DNA from 3 places in the Alkalihalobacterium sp. TH-98 genome. Region 1 is predicted to be linked to each of the others. Evidence: riboswitches for the same ligand, from Rfam matches in the RefSeq annotation. Region 1 holds a riboswitch; each other region holds the start of a gene.
What was found. A riboswitch is a leader RNA that binds a small molecule or an ion and turns the genes downstream of it on or off. The one in region 1 is predicted to bind lysine.
Positions count from the first base shown of each region.

Region 1 (6,616 bases):
TTGGTTTGCTAAGAAGTCTCCTCCGTAAACTGTATCATCAAAGTGTTCCCAAGGTGAGTCACCTTCACCCTTTGTATTTACAGCACCATTAATTCCACCTTGCGCACATACTGAGTGAGAACGTTTAACTGGAACTAATGAAAATAAATCGACTGGTACGCCTGCTTCTGCAGCTTTAATAGTTGCCATTAATCCGGCTAATCCACCACCGACAACAATAACTCTTCCTTTACTCATAATCGCTCACTCCTTAAATGTTTGCTAGTTCTGGATTAATAAATGCTAAAATTGCACGAACACCTACCCAAGTAAGGGCTACAAAAATACCGATAGTTACGTAAGTAGAGATAACTTGCGAACGTGGAGTAACTGTAATACCCCAAGAAACAGCAAATGACCATAATCCATTGGCAAAATGGAAGATTGTAGCGATAACACCAACAAAGTAGAACACTAGCATAAACGGACTACTTAAGATATCCGCCATCATATTATAATTAACTTCAGCGCCAAACGCTGCTTGAATACGAGTTTCGTAAACATGCCATACAACGAAGACTAACGTAATGACCCCCGTCCAACGTTGTAAAACAAACATCCAGTTACGGAAAAATCCGTAATTATTTACATTATTTCTAGCTTGAAAAGCAATATAAAGTCCATAAATTGCATGATAAAGTAATGGGATAAAGATTAAGAAAATCTCTAAAAAATAACGAAATGGAAGATTTTCCATGAAGTGTGCTACTTCGTTGAAAGCACTAGCACCTCTAGTAGCAAAATGGTTAATAACTAAGTGTTGAACTAAGAATAATCCAACTGGAATGACACCCAATAACGAGTGTAGCTTCCGATTCATAAACTCTCGATTTCCAGCCATACAAATGTCCCCCCACAAATTTTTTTGACTTTTAGCACTTGTTCTCTAGTTATCTCTTTTCTTTTCGCTTATAATGCTGTACCTCCCTATCCTGTTTTCGTAAAGCATTAATAAGATAAAATATGAAACTTTAATAAAGTTTCTGTGAATATATTGCGACAAATTCATTTTACTCCCATCGACTTATATCGTCAAGAAAACGTATACAGGATATATTCAAAAAATTCAAATTTAACCCTAGTTTAACTAGAATATATAATATAAATGAATTATTTAGTAGAAAATACACATCGTTCCATTAACTATTATAGGTGTTTCTTTTAATATTTTCTCATATTTTGCGTGAATTGTAATGAAAAATATGAAAATAGTCTTAAATTTCATAACCTACTAAGTTAAGGAAACTTTTTTGTTTCTCTTTATTTTGCAGTTGAACCGTCACTACGCTAATGCTGTACTTTCAGCTAGCTAAAAAACAGGCAATATGCGCAGTTCACACAACAAAACTTATAGAAAACAACCCAAAAAAGAGCCAAGCAATGCCTGGCTCTCAATTTCTTCCTACTTCTATACAACGTAAACTATTCAGTTGTAAAATAATAACCCCATTCTATTAACCGATAATAATCCGCTCAGTTGGATATTTATAATGACTTTTAGTTTCCTTTCGACGGATAGAAAATAAGAACGCTACTAAACCTACCCTACCGATAAACATTAAAATCATTAGAATAAATTGACTGGCAAGATTTAAGTCAGCGGTTATTCCCATCGATAAACCGCACGTACCGAACGCAGAGGCTGTTTCAAAAATAATTGCCATTAATGGGACTTTACCACCTTCAAATGCTGAGATTAGAATAACTGCGCTAAACAATAACAGTATAAAAACACTTAGCACAATGAAAGCTTTTTGACGGTCTTCAGGATGAATTTCTCTCCCAAATACCTTTACATCTGATTTACCTAAAGCAAAGCTCCAAATCGTCAAGAACATAACGGCAAGAGTCGTCGTCCGAATTCCACCGCCTACAGAAGAAGGACTTGCTCCTATAATCATTAGACCGGAAATAAATAAGAGCGTGGCGATACTTAATTCTGATACATCCATTGTCGCTAGACCACCACTACGTGATGTTGCTGAGTTAAATAAAGAATAAAATAATTGTTGATGCCATGCGAGCCCTTCATAAAAATGACCTAACTCAAGCAGCCAAATGCCTATAACACCAACAATAAACACCGCAAAATAGGTTGTTGTCGTGATTTTCGTAAATAAACTAAATTTGAAGTTTGGATTTTCTTTTGAAAAGTATTCTTTTACTTCTAACAAGACCGGGAACCCAATAGCCCCTGCGAAAATTAATAAAATCGTTACAAGCTGAACATAATAGTCATTCGCAAAAGGAATTAAAGATTGACCTGTAATATCGAAACCAGCATTTGTAAATGCACTTAGTGCTGCAAACGCTCCTTGATAATACGCTTCCCCAACCGTGTCAAAGTATCGTATATAATATGTACCAAGAATAAGGGCACCGATTAACTCAATGATTAAAGCTACAAATAGGATCCCTCTCATTAAACTTACAAGACCCGAGAATGTATTTTGATTTTGATCGACCATGATGAGCATACGCTGGGATAAGATAATTTTTCTCCCAAATAACATCCATACGAATGTTCCTAACGTCATGATCCCTATTCCACCTAATTGGATCGCTAGCGCTAAGAAAAAAATTCCGATATAACTGTACGTTTCTGAAACATTGACGACGGTTAACCCTGTTACACTAACAGCGCTAACAGATGTGAACAGTGCCTCGGAAAATTTAAGAGATACACCTTCCTGATGAGATATAGGAAGATACAAAAGGATGCTGAACAGCATCATTGCAATAACATACGATAATAAGATAATTCGAAAAGGTGTTAGAAACTGATTAAGCGCTAATTTCATAAATTTACCTCCGCTTCGTTCGCGGTTTAGTATACAACATTAATTTTATAAAGTAAATTTAAAATCCAACAAATTGAACATAGAGAAAAACAAAATGTGTGATTATAATAAATGATAAGAGAGGAGTTACATAGATGAAGAAAACCGAGCAAACTTTACAAAAGAGCGAACAGGCGATTCCTCTATTTGGACACCATTTAATTCGAAATGTTCTCATGTCTGATTTGTTGGGCAAAGATCACGAAAATATCTTATATTGGGCTGGGAAAAATATTGCAAGACAATATCCAAAAGAAAATATGGACGATGTTATTGAGTTCTTCTCTACCATTGGTTGGGGAAGCATAATTCTCATTAAAGAAAAAAAGGATGAACTCATTTTAGAACTTGTTTCCCCTTTTCATCTGGAGAGAGTTCCTGTTACTTATCAATTAGAAGCAGGCTTTTTAGCGGAACAAATCGAAAGTCAAAAGAAACATATCACAGAAGCGATTGTTCAAGAAAAAAAAGATAAGGCACTCATAACATTAAAATGGGACTTAAAGGACCCTATATAGGAAAGGGGTAGCGGCCCTTTTGGCGTCGTTTCAAAGTTGAGCCTTTAAATTGTTTCGAGTGTAGCGTTTTTGAATGCAGTGTTTTGTATGCAGCGCTTTGAAATTTAATTTAGCGGACTCACAGGCCCTTATTCCTGTTGAAAGTGTAGTATTTTTTTGTTTAGAGGACTCAGAAGCCCTTATTTACTAATATTTGTGATATGTATCAGTGATTTTGATTAGATAAGGGCCTATGAGTCCGGGAAATATCCATACATGACGGTTTCCGCTAAAATAAGGGCCTCTCAGTCCGCAAAAATTAAGCACTATTAAAAGTCCCCACTTTCTGTCATAAAGACGATCAAAAGTGGGGACTCTTTATAAGGAAACCGTTTATACAGTTACTTCTTGCTCCTCTAACTGAAAGGCTCTATGAAGTGCCTCTACAGCAGGAACCATAATTTCTTCTTCAACTAAGGCTGAAACCTTAATTTCTGATGTACTAACCATCTTAATAAGAATTTCATTTTCAGCTAAAATTTTAAACATTTGCGCTGCAACCCCCGGGTTGGAAACCATACCCGATCCGATAATGGATACTTTCGCCAGATCACCTTCATGTGTTAATTCTGTAAACTGAAGTTTCTCTTTATGGTTATTTAAAACATCCAATGCCTCCTCTAATGAAGAACGACTTGTTGAAAAAGAAATGCTTGTTTTTTCTTCAGCTGTTTGGTTTTGAATAATAATATCTACATTAATACCGTGCTCTGATAATAAGCTAAATACATTTGACAGCGTTTCGATCTGATTAGGCAACCCTGAAACAGTGACTTTCGTTACATCATTTTCAAAGGCAATCCCACGTACAATTAAATTTTGTTCCATTGAAACTTCCTCCTCAATTAACGTACCAACTTCCTCAACCATACTTGAGGCAACCATTAATTTCACTTGATAATTTTTTGCAAATTCCACAGCTCTAGGATGTAAAACACCTGCTCCTAAATTAGCCATTTCTAACATTTCATCATAAGAAATCGAATGCAGCTTTCTCGCCCCGCTAATGAACCGCGGATCTGTCGTATACACCCCGGTCACATCTGTATAAATATCGCACCGGTCTGCTTTTAATGCAGCTGCAAGCGCAACAGCAGTTGTATCCGAGCCGCCTCTCCCTAGCGTTGTAATTTCGCCGTCATGTGTCGCACCTTGAAAACCTGCTACAATCACAACATTTCCTAAAGATAACTGCGCTTGAATTTTTTCTGTTTGAATGTCGAGTATTCGTGCATTACTATGACTTTCTTCCGTCACGATACCAGCTTGCCATCCAGTGTAAGATGTCGCTCCTAGACCTCTTTTTTGAAGTGCCATAGCAAGTAAAGAAATGGTTACTTGCTCACCAGTTGTAAGAAGCATATCCATTTCACGTTTGCTTGGTTTATCCGATATTTCACTTGCTAGCTTAACGAGTTGGTCTGTTGTTTTCCCCATCGCTGAGACGACAACAACTACTTGATGTCCTTGCTCTACTGTTTTAGCAACACGTCCTGCAACGTGTTCAATTCTTTCGACTGACCCTACAGAGGTGCCGCCGTATTTTTGTACTATGATCGCCACTTTTTTCATCCTTTCTTGTAAAGGAGAAAGAAAACAAAAAAAGCAACAGAAAGGAAAAGTCCTCACTGTTGCTTGGAATACCAAAAAAGGTAATAGTTGTTCCCTTGCTCCGTGAGATAGTTCTCCACACAACTTTTGGGTTGGTTGCGTGACAGCCTTGTACTTATTCAATACAAGTCCAGCATTAAGAGAGATGAGACTCTCAACACTTCGGCGAATTCCCCTTTCAGCAAAAGTCTACGGAACCCATCTTCCTCACTTTGCCTACTCTTGGTTTTCGCTCCTCTACCACCACTTCAAATTAGAAGTTCGGTATATTAAGTTGTTTTCATTTTAACAGAACATCTTGAGACTGACAATTACTTTTTATCTTCATCGCTATTTAATACACGTAAAATTTCTGCTGCCACTTTTTCTGGAATAGCAATCTTTCTAAAGTCTTCGATGTTTGCTTCTTTCATTTTTTTAATTGACCCGAAATGTTTGAGAAGTTTCCGACGTCTCTTCTCTCCTATTCCAGGAATGTCATCTAAAATAGAAGAAAACATCGTTTTGCTTCGTGCCTGCCTGTGAAAAGTGATCGCAAACCGGTGAACCTCATCTTGAATCCTTTGCAATAGATAAAATTCATGGCTGTCTCTTTGTAATGGGACTACTTTAGGTGGATCTCCCATGAGAAGTTGTGATGTACGATGCTTTTCATCTTTAGCTAAACCACAGACCGGAATGGAGAGGCCAAGTTGATCCTCTAGGACGCTTTGAGCAGCCGCTATTTGTCCTTTTCCTCCATCGATGACAATTAAATCTGGAAATGGACCATTCTCTTTTAACAGCCTTGAATAACGACGGTAAACAACCTCTCGCATCGATGCGTAATCATCGGGTCCTTCAACATCTTTTACTTTATACTTTCGGTAATCCTTTTTACTAGGCTTGCCATCTAGAAATGAAATCATCGCTGAGACTGGATCAGTTCCTTGAATGTTCGAGTTATCAAATGCCTCAATCCGGTATGGGGTAGAAATACCTAATGCTTTTCCTAAGTTTTCAACCGCTTTTATTGTCCGTTCTTCATTTCGTTCAATAATCGCAAATTTCTCTTTTAATGCTGCTTCTGCATTCTTTTGAGCCAGGTTCAGAAGGTCTTTTTTATTACCTCTTTTCGGTTGAAGGACTTTGACCGACAGTAGTTGCTCCACTAAATCGGCCTCGATTTCTTCGGGTACTAGAATTTCTGACGGTTTAACATGTTCTTTTTTTAAATAAAATTGACCGATAAATGTTAAGACATCGTCGAGAGGCTCTTGATAGAATGGAAAAATGGAGACATCCCGCTCAATCAATTTTCCTTGTCTCACAAAAAACACTTGAACACACATCCAACCTTTATCGTAAGCATAAGCAAATACGTCTCGGTCGATTCTATCGTTAATCGACATCTTTTGTTTTTCCATGACCGTTTGCATTTGCTGAATTAAATCTCGCAATTCTTTAGCACGCTCAAAATTCAAGTCTTCTGCAGCTTTAGTCATTTTATCTAGTAATTGATTTTTCACATCTTCATGCCCATACTTTAAAAATTTCGTAATTTCCTGTACCATCTCTTGGTTTTGCTCT
Region 1 covers NZ_JBYCKM010000032.1:14,282-20,897, reverse strand. The annotation lists gene sdhA (succinate dehydrogenase flavoprotein subunit) at 1-237, opposite strand, end outside; gene AC2VNP_RS11895 (succinate dehydrogenase cytochrome b558 subunit) at 251-880, opposite strand; gene AC2VNP_RS11890 (TrkH family potassium uptake protein) at 1,494-2,840, opposite strand; gene AC2VNP_RS11885 (YslB family protein) at 2,975-3,397, shown strand; gene AC2VNP_RS11880 (aspartate kinase) at 3,770-4,999, opposite strand; lysine riboswitch at 5,109-5,295, opposite strand; gene uvrC (excinuclease ABC subunit UvrC) at 5,359-6,616, opposite strand, start outside.

Region 2 (6,616 bases), on a different contig from region 1:
TTACTCAAATGAAAGATTACGAAGAAAATCCTTTAATTATTGCTGAAGGAGAAGGAGTCTATCTAACGGACGTCCATGGAAAGATATATTTAGATGGCTATTCCTCTCTATGGCTTAATGTACATGGTCACCGCAAACGAGAAATTGACGAAGCAATTATTGAACAACTACAGAAAATCTCTCATTCTACTTTATTAGGAGCTACAAATATACCAGCCACAGAACTAGCTGAAAAATTAGTAGGAATTACACCAGAAAAATTAACTCGTGTTTTTTACTCAGATAGTGGTGCAGAGGCCGTTGAAATCGCACTAAAGTTAGCATTTCAATACTGGCGAAATCTAGGTCATTCAAATAAACAAAAGTTTGTAACAACAAAGAATGGCTACCACGGAGACACTGTCGGGGCTATTAGTGTTGGTGCAGTCGATATTTTTCACACAGTCTATCATCCCCTGATGTTTGACAGTTATAAAGTGTCCTTTCCAAATACATATCGAAATGAACATTCTGACCTCGAGGACATCAAAAATGAGTGTTTGCTTGAAACTGAACAGCTTTTCGCGGAAAAACATGAGGAAATCGCTGCCTTTATTATTGAAGGTATGATTCAAGGAGCTGGCGGCATGAACGTTATGCCTGACGGTTACTTAAAAGGGATCGAGCAGTTATGTAAAAAATACAACATCCTGCTCATTGTAGATGAAGTTGCAACTGGTTTTGGAAGGACCGGTAAAATGTTTTCTGTAGAACACGAAAACGTCCAACCTGATTTAATGACAATTGCAAAAGGAATTACTGGCGGCTACCTTCCTATAGCCGCAACGATGACGAGTGAAAAAGTGTATGAAGCGTTTTATGGAGATTACACGGAATTAAAAACGTTCTTCCACGGGCACTCTTACACAGGAAACCAATTAGGCTGTGCTGCCGCCCTAGCTAATCTGGAACTATATAAAAAAGAAGATATTATCAATACGGTACAAAACAAAGCTAGCTTTATTACTGAGAAATTACAGTCATTACAAGAGCTTGCGCACGTAGGAGACATCCGCCAGTTAGGACTGATGGTTGGTGTTGAACTTGTTAAAGATAAAGAAACAAAAGAGCCATTTCCATGGGGCGACCGAGTCGGTTATTATGCAACATTGAAAATGAGAGAACACGGCATGTTATCTCGCCCATTAGGTGATGTAATTGTTTTTATGCCACCTCTAGCTACCACTTACGAGGAGCTCGAACAAATGATAACCATTATGAAACAGGCGATAAAAGAAACAACAGAAGGACTGGCCACATCATAGAACAACAAACTTTTCACTTCTCTTGTAAACCCAGATGAAAATCTCTCTACAAAAGAAAAAGGCTAAAGGATCCTAACAAAACCTTCAGCCTTTTTTAAAGATTTTTATTCTTGCCCTTTTTATGGCAATCTCAGTGTCTGTCCGACATGAATAACCGTTGACTGTAATTGGTTTAAATCCGTTATTACTTGGACAGTTGTACCATTTTGTGTGGCGATTCTCCAAAGACTATCACCTGACTGTACCGTATATGTTTTAGTTTGAGCAGCCAAACTAACTTGTAACGATTGCCCTACATGAATAGTCGATGAATTAAGGTTATTCCATTCCATCAGTTGATTAACTGTTACATTGTATGTTCTACTAATGGCCCATAAGCTATCTCCTGTCCTAACAACATGTTTCGTCCCAGATCCAGTTGGTGCTGAAACATTCGTTATTGGTGGAGCTTGGGTAGGTGCCTGTACTTGTAATGTTTGACCGACAAAGATAATATCAGAAGTCAACCTGTTCCAATCTCTTAATTGCTGAACAGTAACACCGTGATCTCTTGCAATATGTGATAAAGTATCACCTGACTTGACCACATATGTTGAGCTTGTTCTTGTAGTTTGAGTTGAAGTAGCAGGTGGCTCTGCCGAAATGACTCGACGTGCTGTTACAAATCGTTCGTTCCAATAGTTTGAAAAAGGATTTGTAATATGAACACCACGGCTGCTTGACGCATGGATCATCTCATTATTATTTATGTACACTGTAAGATGATTAATTTGCCCATCAAAGTTTGTATCATAAAATAACAAGTCGCCCTTTTGTAATTGTTGAAGGGATACTTGAACGCCAACCCTCGCTTGATCCCGACTGACACGAGGAAGGGTTATTCCGTGTTCACCAAAGATAGTCGCAGAAAAAGATGAACAATCAAAACTAGAAGTGTTTCCTAACGGCGCCCCAAATTGATAAGGAGTACCAATATACCTCTTACCACTTTCAATGATACGATCAGCTAGAGTGTGAGAGTGCGCAAAAGCTTGTTGCGGTAGTAAAAAAATTAAAGCTACTAATGCAAGTATGATTTTTTTCATAATTCGCCTCCTGCCGTCTATCATAAAACGAATTACACTGCAAAACATTAGTAGGTTACTAGGTTAACTCCCAAGTTCTACTAGATGTTTACCAATCATTGCAACTAGAGGTGACGACTCAAAATACAAAGAGAGAGGAGGTGTTCACATTTACGCAAATAAAACGTTAAAATCGGATTATATATCGAAAAATTAGACAATAAAAGTGAAAAATACGACAATAAATACCGCAAATCTAAACCATCGTACATCACTTTACTAATAAGATTATGACTTCCAAGAAGGAAAAAATCCACTCTCTTACAAACTCAGAGAGTGGACTTTATTACTTTTTATACTTTTTCTTTTGTATTTAGCGGCAAGTCAAAACGAACTAAATCTTCATAGGTTTCTCTTTCTACCACTAATTGCACATCTCCATCTTCTACAAATACAACTGCCGGACGAGGAATACGGTTATAATTATTAGCCATAGAGTACCCGTATGCACCTGTACAAAAAACAGCTAATAGATCTTTATGATTCGCTTTTGGTAGCGGCAAATCCCAAATAAGCATATCGCCACTTTCACAGCATTTACCTGCAATTGAATACTTCGTTTCCACTTGATCATTAGCACGATTAGCTAGGATTCCTTCGTACTGCGCTTGATATAAAGCTGGGCGAAGGTTATCTGTCATTCCACCATCAACTGATAGGTAATGACGAACATTAGGAATATCCTTTTGTGAGCCTAATGTATATAGAGTTGTTCCTGCGTCACCAACGAGTGAGCGACCAGGCTCAATCCAAATTTCAGGCATTGATAAATTAAATTTATTCACATGATGTTGAACAGCTTCAATCGTAGCCTTTACATAGTCTCCAACTGGTAATGGTTCATCACCTTCAATATAACGAATACCAAAACCTCCACCTAAATTTAATACTTTTAAGTCGAAATTTAATGACTTAGACCAACTTTCAATATAGGTGTACAGCTTTTCAACAGCCATGACAAAGCCGGTCGTTTCAAAGATTTGTGAACCTATATGGCAATGAATCCCTAGTAATTCAAGTTGCTCACAATCCAAAGACCACTCAATTGCTCGATTGACTTGCCCGCTTAACAAATCAAATCCAAATTTAGAGTCTTCCTGACCCGTAGTAATATAGTCATGTGTATGTGCTTCTACACCTGGAGTTGTTCTCAGTAAGATAGATACTTTCCGTTGATGTTTAATTGCCGCTTGCTTTAATAATTCTAATTCATAAAAATTATCTACTACAAAACAACCGATGTTAGCACGAACAGCCATATCTATTTCTTCTGGACTTTTATTATTCCCATGAAAGTGAACACGCTCCATAGGAAAGCCAGCAATCATTGCCGTATAGAGTTCCCCGCCTGAAACAACATCGAGGCTCAAATCTAACTCATTCGCTAGTTGAACCATTGCAACACAGCTAAAAGCTTTACTAGCATAAGCAACTTGACTTTTTACACCTAACTCACTAAATGCCGTTTTAAATGCATTCGCCTTCTCTCTAATGAGTGAAACATCATAAACAAACAGAGGAGTTCCATATTGCTTTGCAAGTTCAACTGTATCCATACCACCGATTTCGAGGTGGCCAATGTCATTAATTCTACTTGTACCATGTAAGTGCATCGTTTCCCTCTCCTATCTTCGCATCAACTAACAATCTACAACATATCAAAAAATTTTTTCTATATATGAGAGATTGAAGATCGGTTTTATTTTCTAATTGTATAATGAAAGGTGAGATACCTACCTATTTGGTTAATAAAAAAACAGCTAATGTAGTTACACTAGCTGTTATGACCGAGCCATAGCAAGAGTAACCTCATTTGTAGAATAGTACTCCACTGTATTTAACAGTGACAGTGTGTCACTTATTTAATGACACCCCAGTAAAAGAATAGGATGGTACTACTCTTTCACTTCGGCAAATCGACCTTTCTGTCTGATTCATTGCTTCCATCTCGCTCTTCAGACATACTCATTCTCACTGCACCTCTACCCCGTGTTTCATAAAGAAATGAGGGACTTATACAATTAATAGGTACACTTTATCATAATCCTTGCTAAGTGGCAACATTGTTTACGAATGCTTATGCATATTATTTTTATGATTGTTTGATCGGATCTTTTGGACTGACTATGCTAGGACGCCGTTTAACGGACGGCACAGAAACTCGAACGAGAATTTGCCAAAAGGCAGATGGATTAAATGGCAATAATGGCCATAAATATGGTTTATTTAAAGATTTTATCATCGTGAGTAGTAAAATAAATACCGTTGAAGCAATAACAAACCCTGGTAATTTGAAGATAGCTACAACTAACAAAAATGCTAGCCTTGCTACTTTCATCGCGATTCCTAATTCATAACTCGGTGTAGCAAATGTTCCAATTGCTCCTAAAGCGACGTATAAAATTACTTCTGGCACAAATAATCCTACATTAATTGCAATTTCACCTATTAACAATGCTGCAACTAACCCTAATGCGGTTGCCAAAGGAGACGGAGTATGAATGGCGGCCATCCTAAGTAATTCTATTCCAATTTCAGCAAGTACAATTTGGGCAAAAACTGGGACATTTGTTGTTTCATTTGGACCAATAAACTCTAACATCTCTGGTAATAAATTAGGTTGCATAACAAACAACAACCAAAGTGGAAGAATGAACAAAGCTAGGAGCATTCCTGAAAAACGAACCCATCTTAAAAAGGTTCCGATAGCAGGAGCTTGACGGTATTCTTCAGCATGTTGAACATGATGGAATAACGTAGTCGGTGTAATAATTACACTCGGCGATGTATCAACAGTTATAATAACGTGACCCTCAAATAAATGGGTAGCTGCAACATCTGGTCTTTCCGTATACCGTACAAGCGGGAATGGATTAAAGCCTTGTTTAACAATATATTCTTCAACAACTTTATCTGCCATAGTTAGTCCGTCTATTTCTATGGACTCTAACTCTTTTTTAATGATTTTTACCAGGTCAGGATCGGCTACATCCTCAATATATGAAATACATACATCCGTTTTGGAACGGACACCAACTTGCATAATTTCATTCCGTAATCGCTCATCTCTTATCCTTCTTCGTGTTAGCGCTGTGTTCTGAATGATATTTTCTGTATATCCATCACGAGATCCTCTGACCACACGTTCCGTATCTGGTTCATCGGGGCCTCTACCAGGATAACTTCTTACATCAACAACAAATGCTTCATCTTCACCTTCTAATAGAATGAAAATTAACCCAGATAACATTTGTGTAATCGCATCATCAATTGTTTTAACCGTTTCGACTTGCTGATGAACTAAATGATTTTCTATTGCATGTTTGGCATTCGTAACTTTTTCATTTCGGCCATCAAGCCTGCTTAATTCTTTAAACAATTCAATGATAAATTGTGTATCACATAAACCATTAACAAAATAAACTTGAATTTGCTTTCCTAAAATATTAAATTTACGAATTCCAACATCGAAGCTTGTACCGATACCAATACGATTTTTTATAGCTGTTTCATTATCAAATATATTATTAGTAATCGGTTGCTTTTCAGGGTTAATTAAATTTTTACTCATTCTTCATCCCCTCCGTTCTAAAATAAGTTCAACTGCCTTTCTTGTAATTGGTGCACCTTTTTCAACCGTATCAAAGCCTCCCATTTTTCCAATATCACCAACACCGACAACGATAGGAATTTCCAGTTCATCTAAAATATAGACAGTATCGCCATCTATTCTTCCTAATTCAATATCTTGTATTCCATTTTTATCAACACCAAATTCTGTTAAATTCCCAAACCGATCAATTGAAACATCAACCCTTGTCCATTCTGCAAAATGAGTATGTGATGCAACAGCTATAGCACCGATTACCTCAACCGAGGGGTCTTCTACTACATATCGCAATGCTTGTTCTCCTGGTCCTTCCATCTTATAACCACAATCATCAAACATAACAAGGATTGGATCATAGGGAGTTTTATGAATTAATTGTATTAATTCTGGTCCACTCAACACTGAAGGGTTTCCAGCTGAACTAGAAATACACCTTCCGCCAATTTCTTTGGCAACATGTTGAACCGCTTTTTTAGCTGATTCGTCTCCATCGGTAATTAAAATCACTTTTTTTCGTGGCTTCATCCTATTACCCCTTAGGTTTAAAAATAACGGCTACCAAAAATCCAAATAAAATT
Region 2 covers NZ_JBYCKM010000009.1:99,034-105,649, forward strand. The annotation lists gene bioA (adenosylmethionine--8-amino-7-oxononanoate transaminase) at 1-1,304, shown strand, start outside; gene AC2VNP_RS03730 (C40 family peptidase) at 1,424-2,389, opposite strand; gene lysA (diaminopimelate decarboxylase) at 2,722-4,041, opposite strand; lysine riboswitch at 4,242-4,421, opposite strand; gene AC2VNP_RS03740 (spore germination protein) at 4,521-5,999, opposite strand; gene spoVAEA (stage V sporulation protein SpoVABEA) at 6,003-6,563, opposite strand; gene spoVAE (stage V sporulation protein AE) at 6,568-6,616, opposite strand, start outside.
Region 2: linked by a shared signal. The riboswitch ahead of lysA (diaminopimelate decarboxylase) and the one ahead of AC2VNP_RS11880 (aspartate kinase) in region 1 are both predicted to bind lysine.

Region 3 (6,616 bases), on a different contig from region 1:
TTGTTCCCATTACGGCTTTGAAGCGATTAAACGATATGGAGCTATTAAAGGCAGCTGGTTGACGCTAAAAAGGATATTAAAGTGTCATCCGTTTCATCCTGGTGGATTTGACCCCGTCCCAGAAAAAGAAACCAAGAATAAAAATCAAACGAGGTGAACCTTTTGAATTATAATCATGATATCGACTACGATCGAGATGGCGATCGTGAAGATCGACTAACAGATACAGAAATCGTAAATTTGCTTAAGTCAAGTTTACAGCAAGAAGAAGAAATGTTAAAAACGTACACGATCTTAGCAGAGCGAATTCATGATAATGATGTATTAAAAAATCGCTTAGCAAATTTTGCACAAGGTAATGCCAAACGCTCCCGCCAACTTGAAGAGGAAATCAAACAAAACGAGGAAAGCCATTAAGTGTAGCGGAGTCACACAGAGGTGCTAATCATACAAGCACCTCTATTTTACTTACCTATTTCACCTGACGAATTTAATCAATAATGAGATTTCGTAGTCCTCAACTATAGTTTCTTCCTTTTCCTGAATCGCTAATTTCAACAAGTTCCTCAGGGTATGGCTCGAAAAATGTTTGTTCGAGCATATAATCATTATCAAATCGATACGCCCACGCTTTTAAAATACTCACAACGCTACTAATTGGAAGTTTTTTTTCACGATACTTTTCTAATGTTGATAAAAAATATTCCTTTTCTTTCGTTGATAAATGTGGTGAAAAATAGCCGAATATCCGCTGGCATACATTGATGTTCGACGTGTAACGAGGGATTCTGCTAAAAAGCTGAAACAGTTCATCTTCATATAAACTAAACGTTTCTTCAACCGGTCTGTTATCTTTATTACTTAGGATTTGACCTAAAATCTTCAACCTTTTTTGGTTATATGACATGAACAAATATTTATTTTTCTTATGGAAGTCATTGAGTTGATTTAGTTTTAAAGATGACTTTACTTTTTTAAACTCTGTCGTCGTAAATAATTTCGTTAAATAGTGTTCTCTAATCTTGAAATTTTTTAGTCTTCCTTCATCTTCAATCGAAGATTTCGGATAATACTGTAATACTTTTGCTGTGAAAGCACCGCTGCCAGTTCGAACAGTTGGAGACTTCTCTAATCCTGAATATACTTTTACATCTGTAATCCCACAACTTGGTGAACGGTTTTTCAGAATAAATCCATCCACATCTTTTAACTCCTCTAAAAAGCCTTCTGCAAATTCTTCCATATCTGACGTTAAGTCTTTTCCAGTCTTCGGTTGTACCAGTCGGTCTTTTTCACCTTCAGCGACGAGACGAATAACTTCTCGAGGCGTTCCTAAACCGATTTCCACTTCTGGACATACTGGAATGAATTCAACATACGGCTTTAAATTATGTACAGTTTTGTCTGTTAATTTATCTCCATTATAACGGCAAGCAGAAAATTCAATACATTTACTGACCACGACTTTTGGCTTACAAAAATCTTTCATACATCCACCAACCCATTCTTAGTTCATTCATTAAATAACCTGCAGTCCTAACGTTTTATTAGGTTATGTAATCTCAATTTTAAAATGCAAACCTTCACTTTATATCTTTATCTTTATAAGTGGTTCCCCTGATGATCAAAGCGTTTCCTATAATTCCCCTTGAGCAAAAATTTCATGCTCTAAATTCTTTAAGTACCCATGTATAAAATTGTACTGGAAAAAGGATAATAATCGAAGAAGAAAATGACAGGCATTAAGTTAAATTTATACGATTTTTGGTCGAAATCCAATGATAATCGTCCAATCATTTTAGAAATGGAAACTGTTAGATTATTTTTATTGTAAAGGAGATTTATTAACTTATGCACAAACTCGCTATCTTAATTGTCCTAACTGTTACGATACTTACGTTTACAGCTTGCCAAGATCGTCCTGAAGATATTACACAAAGTATAGAAAAACAACATATGCGTGCGACAGACGGAATTGAACCCTTGCATCCTTCAAATAAAGATCAAAATAAAACAAGAAGAGATGTAACTGAAAACGCTGTTTCTTATGCTTCGGAATTTGGATATTACTTAAACCAATTATACGCTCATCTGGAACCGTTAAATAATTTGTTCTATACAGAAAATCCAACTGAAAAGGATGTCCAAGAGGCTCAAGAACACGTTCAAAAGGCTCAGGATTGGAGTGAGTACATACTTAGTTTAGATACACCGCCAGAGTTCGTAAACCTTTATATAGGCCATAGTAGTACACTCCTTGAACTAGACTCTCTTATGAAAAGTCTAGAGGATATGGACTTAAATGAAGAGGTTGACTTTAGAAGAGCTCGTTTATATTACGAAAACACCATCATTGCCGTAAAGTCCATGGAACGTGAATATAAAGGAGTACTCGAAGAACACGGGATCAAATAAAAAAAGGTGCCAGGCACCTTCACTACATTAAAGAGGTGAAGGTGCCTGGCACCGATTAAATTATTCGTGTCTAGGGAAGACGTTTTTTCTGATCTCTGATAGTTGACCGCCAATACCTTGGAACGGTTCGGCAATATCGTTCCCTTCAAGCACTGCACGAATTCGATTGACATTTCTTCGATCTATAGCAATGCGCACTCGGTCAAGATCAACTACTTCAGAAAGCTCTTCTTCAACTTCTTTAACAAGCTTCGGTCGATTTTGTTCCGGTGATTCAATGCCAATAAGTAACATTCCGTCATGGGGGAGCACATAAACTTCGTTGATATTCTCAATTGCCAACAGTTTTTGTCGAATAGAATCTTTAGTATCTAAAGTTTGAAGTTTTTCGTTATCAATTTGCTTATGTCTTAAATGTGGACGATCTCCAAGCACATACTTACCTCTGATTGTATTAGGAATATTATTGTAAATCCTTGCCCCACTTCGATTTGTACCTTGTGTTTTAAAACCTAAATTTCGTTCGCTTGTATAGTACATATTATTTTCAGCAATCGGTTGTGCCCGATCGGTACGCCCTTTTGGTACACCATCAGGAACCATCATATCACTCAAAGGACCTTCATGATTTCTAGCTCGATTAGTCCCGAAACCACTAAATCCCTCTTCACGAAAATGATTTGCCCCCATTGGGTGCTTCTGTTCCACAACGCCACATCCGGAGAACATCGCTAAGAGCAACATAAGCATGACGATAACCGAGGTTAGTTTTTTCATCATAATTCTCCTTTCTTGTTACTTATAAGTTGTGTACTATTAGTCGATTTCATGAGAAGAAGTTAGCGGAAATTGTTTCATTACAAGAGAAAAACTTTTAGAAAAGAACTCACATCTTGTCGATTTGTTGTTTATTTTTAAAGTTCATGACTACTTTTAGGGAATGTATTTAATTATCAATAAAAATACGTATAATTGTCGTTGTGTGTAAAATAAATTCAAACTTTCTCACATAGTAGCAATGAGACAATAAGTTTACACAAATTAATATTGATAAAAAAATGGAGTGGAAGAAATGTTATTGTATGCGATTGAACGAAAAAGAAGTCAGATGATCTTATTAGCTGAAAAATATGGCTACACTTCCGAGGCAACGGTTAAGTGCAGTCAAGAGTTGGACAGGCTGTTGAACCTAGCCCAGCAAACAACCTGTATGAATGTGAAGATGGCTAAATAAATTACCATTTATAATTTACCTTTCACGGCTACTATTGTTATAATAAAAGTATCTTTACCACTATACTCATATAGTTAACCCCTTTGTTTAAAAGTACTTTCTTCTACTTCAATGTGTAAGGAGTTGTATTTGTGGATGGTGTAAAAATAGCCTGTCAGGAAATTCTTAAACGCCTTCAACTGATGGATGGTGTCAAAATCTCTTATCAAACACAAGATGAGATCGAACGTATCATTAGAAGTACATACTATCTTGGATATGCAGATGGACAACTGGAAGCCAAGAAAAAAACAAATAAAAATATCATAACGGCTGATCGCTGACAAACGAAAAAGTGCCAGCATCACTTTTTACACTTAAAAGAAACAAATCGTAGATCTTTCAAGGTATTGGTTTGTTCTGGCACTTTAGAAAAAATTAATTAATTACTCTTGCGCGTTCAAATGGACGCTGTAAAATTCTACCAAGGTCCCTCATGAAGTTTTCAGAATCTATACCTTCTTCATAAGGTGTTCCCTCTCTCAAGTTATACAGTTGTCTTTGGAATTCGGAAAAACCTTGATCATCATGAATGACGACGCGAACTTCCACATCATTTGCGATAGCTGAATGTACTGTTTCTTTCACCTTGTTTTCTATTTCATCGTTCCACTCTTCTGTTGTATAAACACCTACTAAGACTATTCTACCTTGAATATAAACATGTGCGTCTTCAACTTCTTCGAATTGCAACAGTTGCTTCGTTAAAGGTCTGTTTCCATTATAAAATTCAATGTAATCCGCATTATCAGTTCTAGTATTTGTCCCATGCCCTGTATTTCTTCTCGAAGTAATAAGTTGTCTACTCATTAATGGGGTTCTCCCATCAACAGCCATCTCTGGATCTAACTCTGGAACTTGTTGTTCTTCAAGAATTCTTTGTTCATTTTGTTGTACCCCTGCTCCTGTACCACAAGCAGTTGAAACAATAACTAAAACCATTAACGATAAAAAGCAGAAACATACTTTTTTCACGGTACACTCCCCTTTCTTTTATTATCGTTTAATTTTTTTCAACATAATAACCCTGTAAACTATAGGAAATTAGAAAAGCGAGGGAGATTTTTAGAAAACCTAAAAGAATTTTCGATTAACCATTGCAATCAATACTACAATTTGATAAGGTAGACACAACAACAAGTGAATATTCTTTACTTCGAAATTGAAGTGAGGATAGAGGTGCAAAGATCATGAGTAAACAATGCGAGGAGGATGAGCTCTATTGAACATTGTTGAAAGGGGGATTTGCCGAAGTCTACGGTTCTCATACTAACCAAGGGCTGGGTCTGTATTGAATAAATGCAGAACTGTCATATAGTACATACTATATGGAGGGCTATCTTACGCAAGGATAATGGTAAATGTCATTCCTAGCAACAATGAGCAGCTCTTCTCATTGTTGCTTTTTATTGTTATAAAATTGTATTTGAAATGCACTAAGGGGGAAGCTAAAATGAATTTTGGAAAAGTCTTAACAGCAATGGTTACACCGTTTGACGTTTATGGAAATCTCGATCTGCAAGCTACGGAGCAATTAGTAAATCACCTGATCGCCAATGGTTCCGACGGACTCGTTGTCGCAGGAACTACAGGTGAATCGCCTACTTTATCTGCAGAAGAAAAACTCACACTTTTCAAACAGGTTGTTGAGGTTGTAAACGGTCGAGTACCTGTCATTGCAGGAACAGGTTCAAACAATACAGCAGCATCCATTGAATTAACAAAACAAGCAGAAGAAATTGGTGTCGATGGCATCATGCTCGTTGCCCCTTATTATAATAAACCTTCTCAAGAAGGCCTTTATCAACACTTCAAAGCGATCGCAGAGCAAACGAAACTGCCTGTTATGATCTACAACATTCCTGGGCGCAGCGCAGTTGACATTTCAGTAGAAACGACTGTCCGTTTATCACAAATTCCTAATATCGTTGCAACGAAAGAAGCAAGCGGTGACTTAGAAGCAATGGCAAAGATTATTAGTGAAACAGATAGCAACTTTAGCCTCTATAGTGGAGATGATAGTCTAACATTACCGATCTTATCCATTGGAGGTACAGGCATTGTTTCGGTTTCTGCTCATATTATCGGGAATGAAATGCAAAACATGGTAACAAGTTTCTTGAAAGGAAATGTATATGAAGCTGCGGAACAACATCGCACCTTATTACCATTAATGAAATCACTATTTACAGCACCTAGTCCATCACCAGTTAAAGCAGCGTTAAACATGAAAGGAATTACGGTAGGTTCAGTTCGCCTTCCTCTCGTTCCTTTAACAGAAGAAGAAGAACAACAATTACGAACCACCATTTTCCCTGAAGTTTCTTACAATGTAGGGTAAAAACAACTCTATCAAATGAGGAAGCACTTAATAAACGACTAAACAACCCCGAGTTAACCTAATGAGGTTATTCGGGGCTTTCTTTATAAATTCTTAGCAAAGAATTACATTCGACGAGTAAGCAATTTCTAGAGAGCTTACTATGACTATGACACTTGTCTTCGCTTAAAGACTCGCCATTCGGCAGTTCTTTAACCTACCTTTTGCACATTCCTCTTTTTAAATACTCGCCTCGTCACATATTCATCAATGAAACCGGTACCTAATAAAACGCCTAGTACGATAAAAACAAAACCAGTTAATTGTAATAACGTTATTTGTTCGCCTAACCATAAAGCTGAAAAAACTAATCCAAAGAAAGGAACAAAATTATTAAATACAGCCGTCTGCCCTGCCCCAAGTCGGTGGATCGCAGCATTAAATAAGAAATGACCTAAAGCTGTAGCGAAAATCGAAGAAACTAAAAAGATGCCCCAGATCCACCCAGTTTGTTCGATCATTTGAGACGTTCCTGCCGGCTCTACAAATAAGCTGATCACAAATAAAAAACTGGATCCCACAACTAACATTACTGCTGTCATTACTCT
Region 3 covers NZ_JBYCKM010000007.1:83,074-89,689, reverse strand. The annotation lists gene yidD (membrane protein insertion efficiency factor YidD) at 1-157, shown strand, start outside; gene AC2VNP_RS02985 (hypothetical protein) at 163-417, shown strand; gene AC2VNP_RS02980 (YbgA family protein) at 518-1,489, opposite strand; gene AC2VNP_RS02975 (hypothetical protein) at 1,852-2,415, shown strand; gene AC2VNP_RS02970 (YhcN/YlaJ family sporulation lipoprotein) at 2,476-3,195, opposite strand; gene AC2VNP_RS02965 (aspartyl-phosphate phosphatase Spo0E family protein) at 3,488-3,649, shown strand; gene AC2VNP_RS02960 (hypothetical protein) at 3,781-3,972, shown strand; gene AC2VNP_RS02955 (YhcN/YlaJ family sporulation lipoprotein) at 4,067-4,663, opposite strand; lysine riboswitch at 4,855-5,035, shown strand; gene dapA (4-hydroxy-tetrahydrodipicolinate synthase) at 5,142-6,029, shown strand; gene AC2VNP_RS02945 (DMT family transporter) at 6,221-6,616, opposite strand, start outside.
Region 3: linked by a shared signal. The riboswitch ahead of dapA (4-hydroxy-tetrahydrodipicolinate synthase) and the one ahead of AC2VNP_RS11880 (aspartate kinase) in region 1 are both predicted to bind lysine.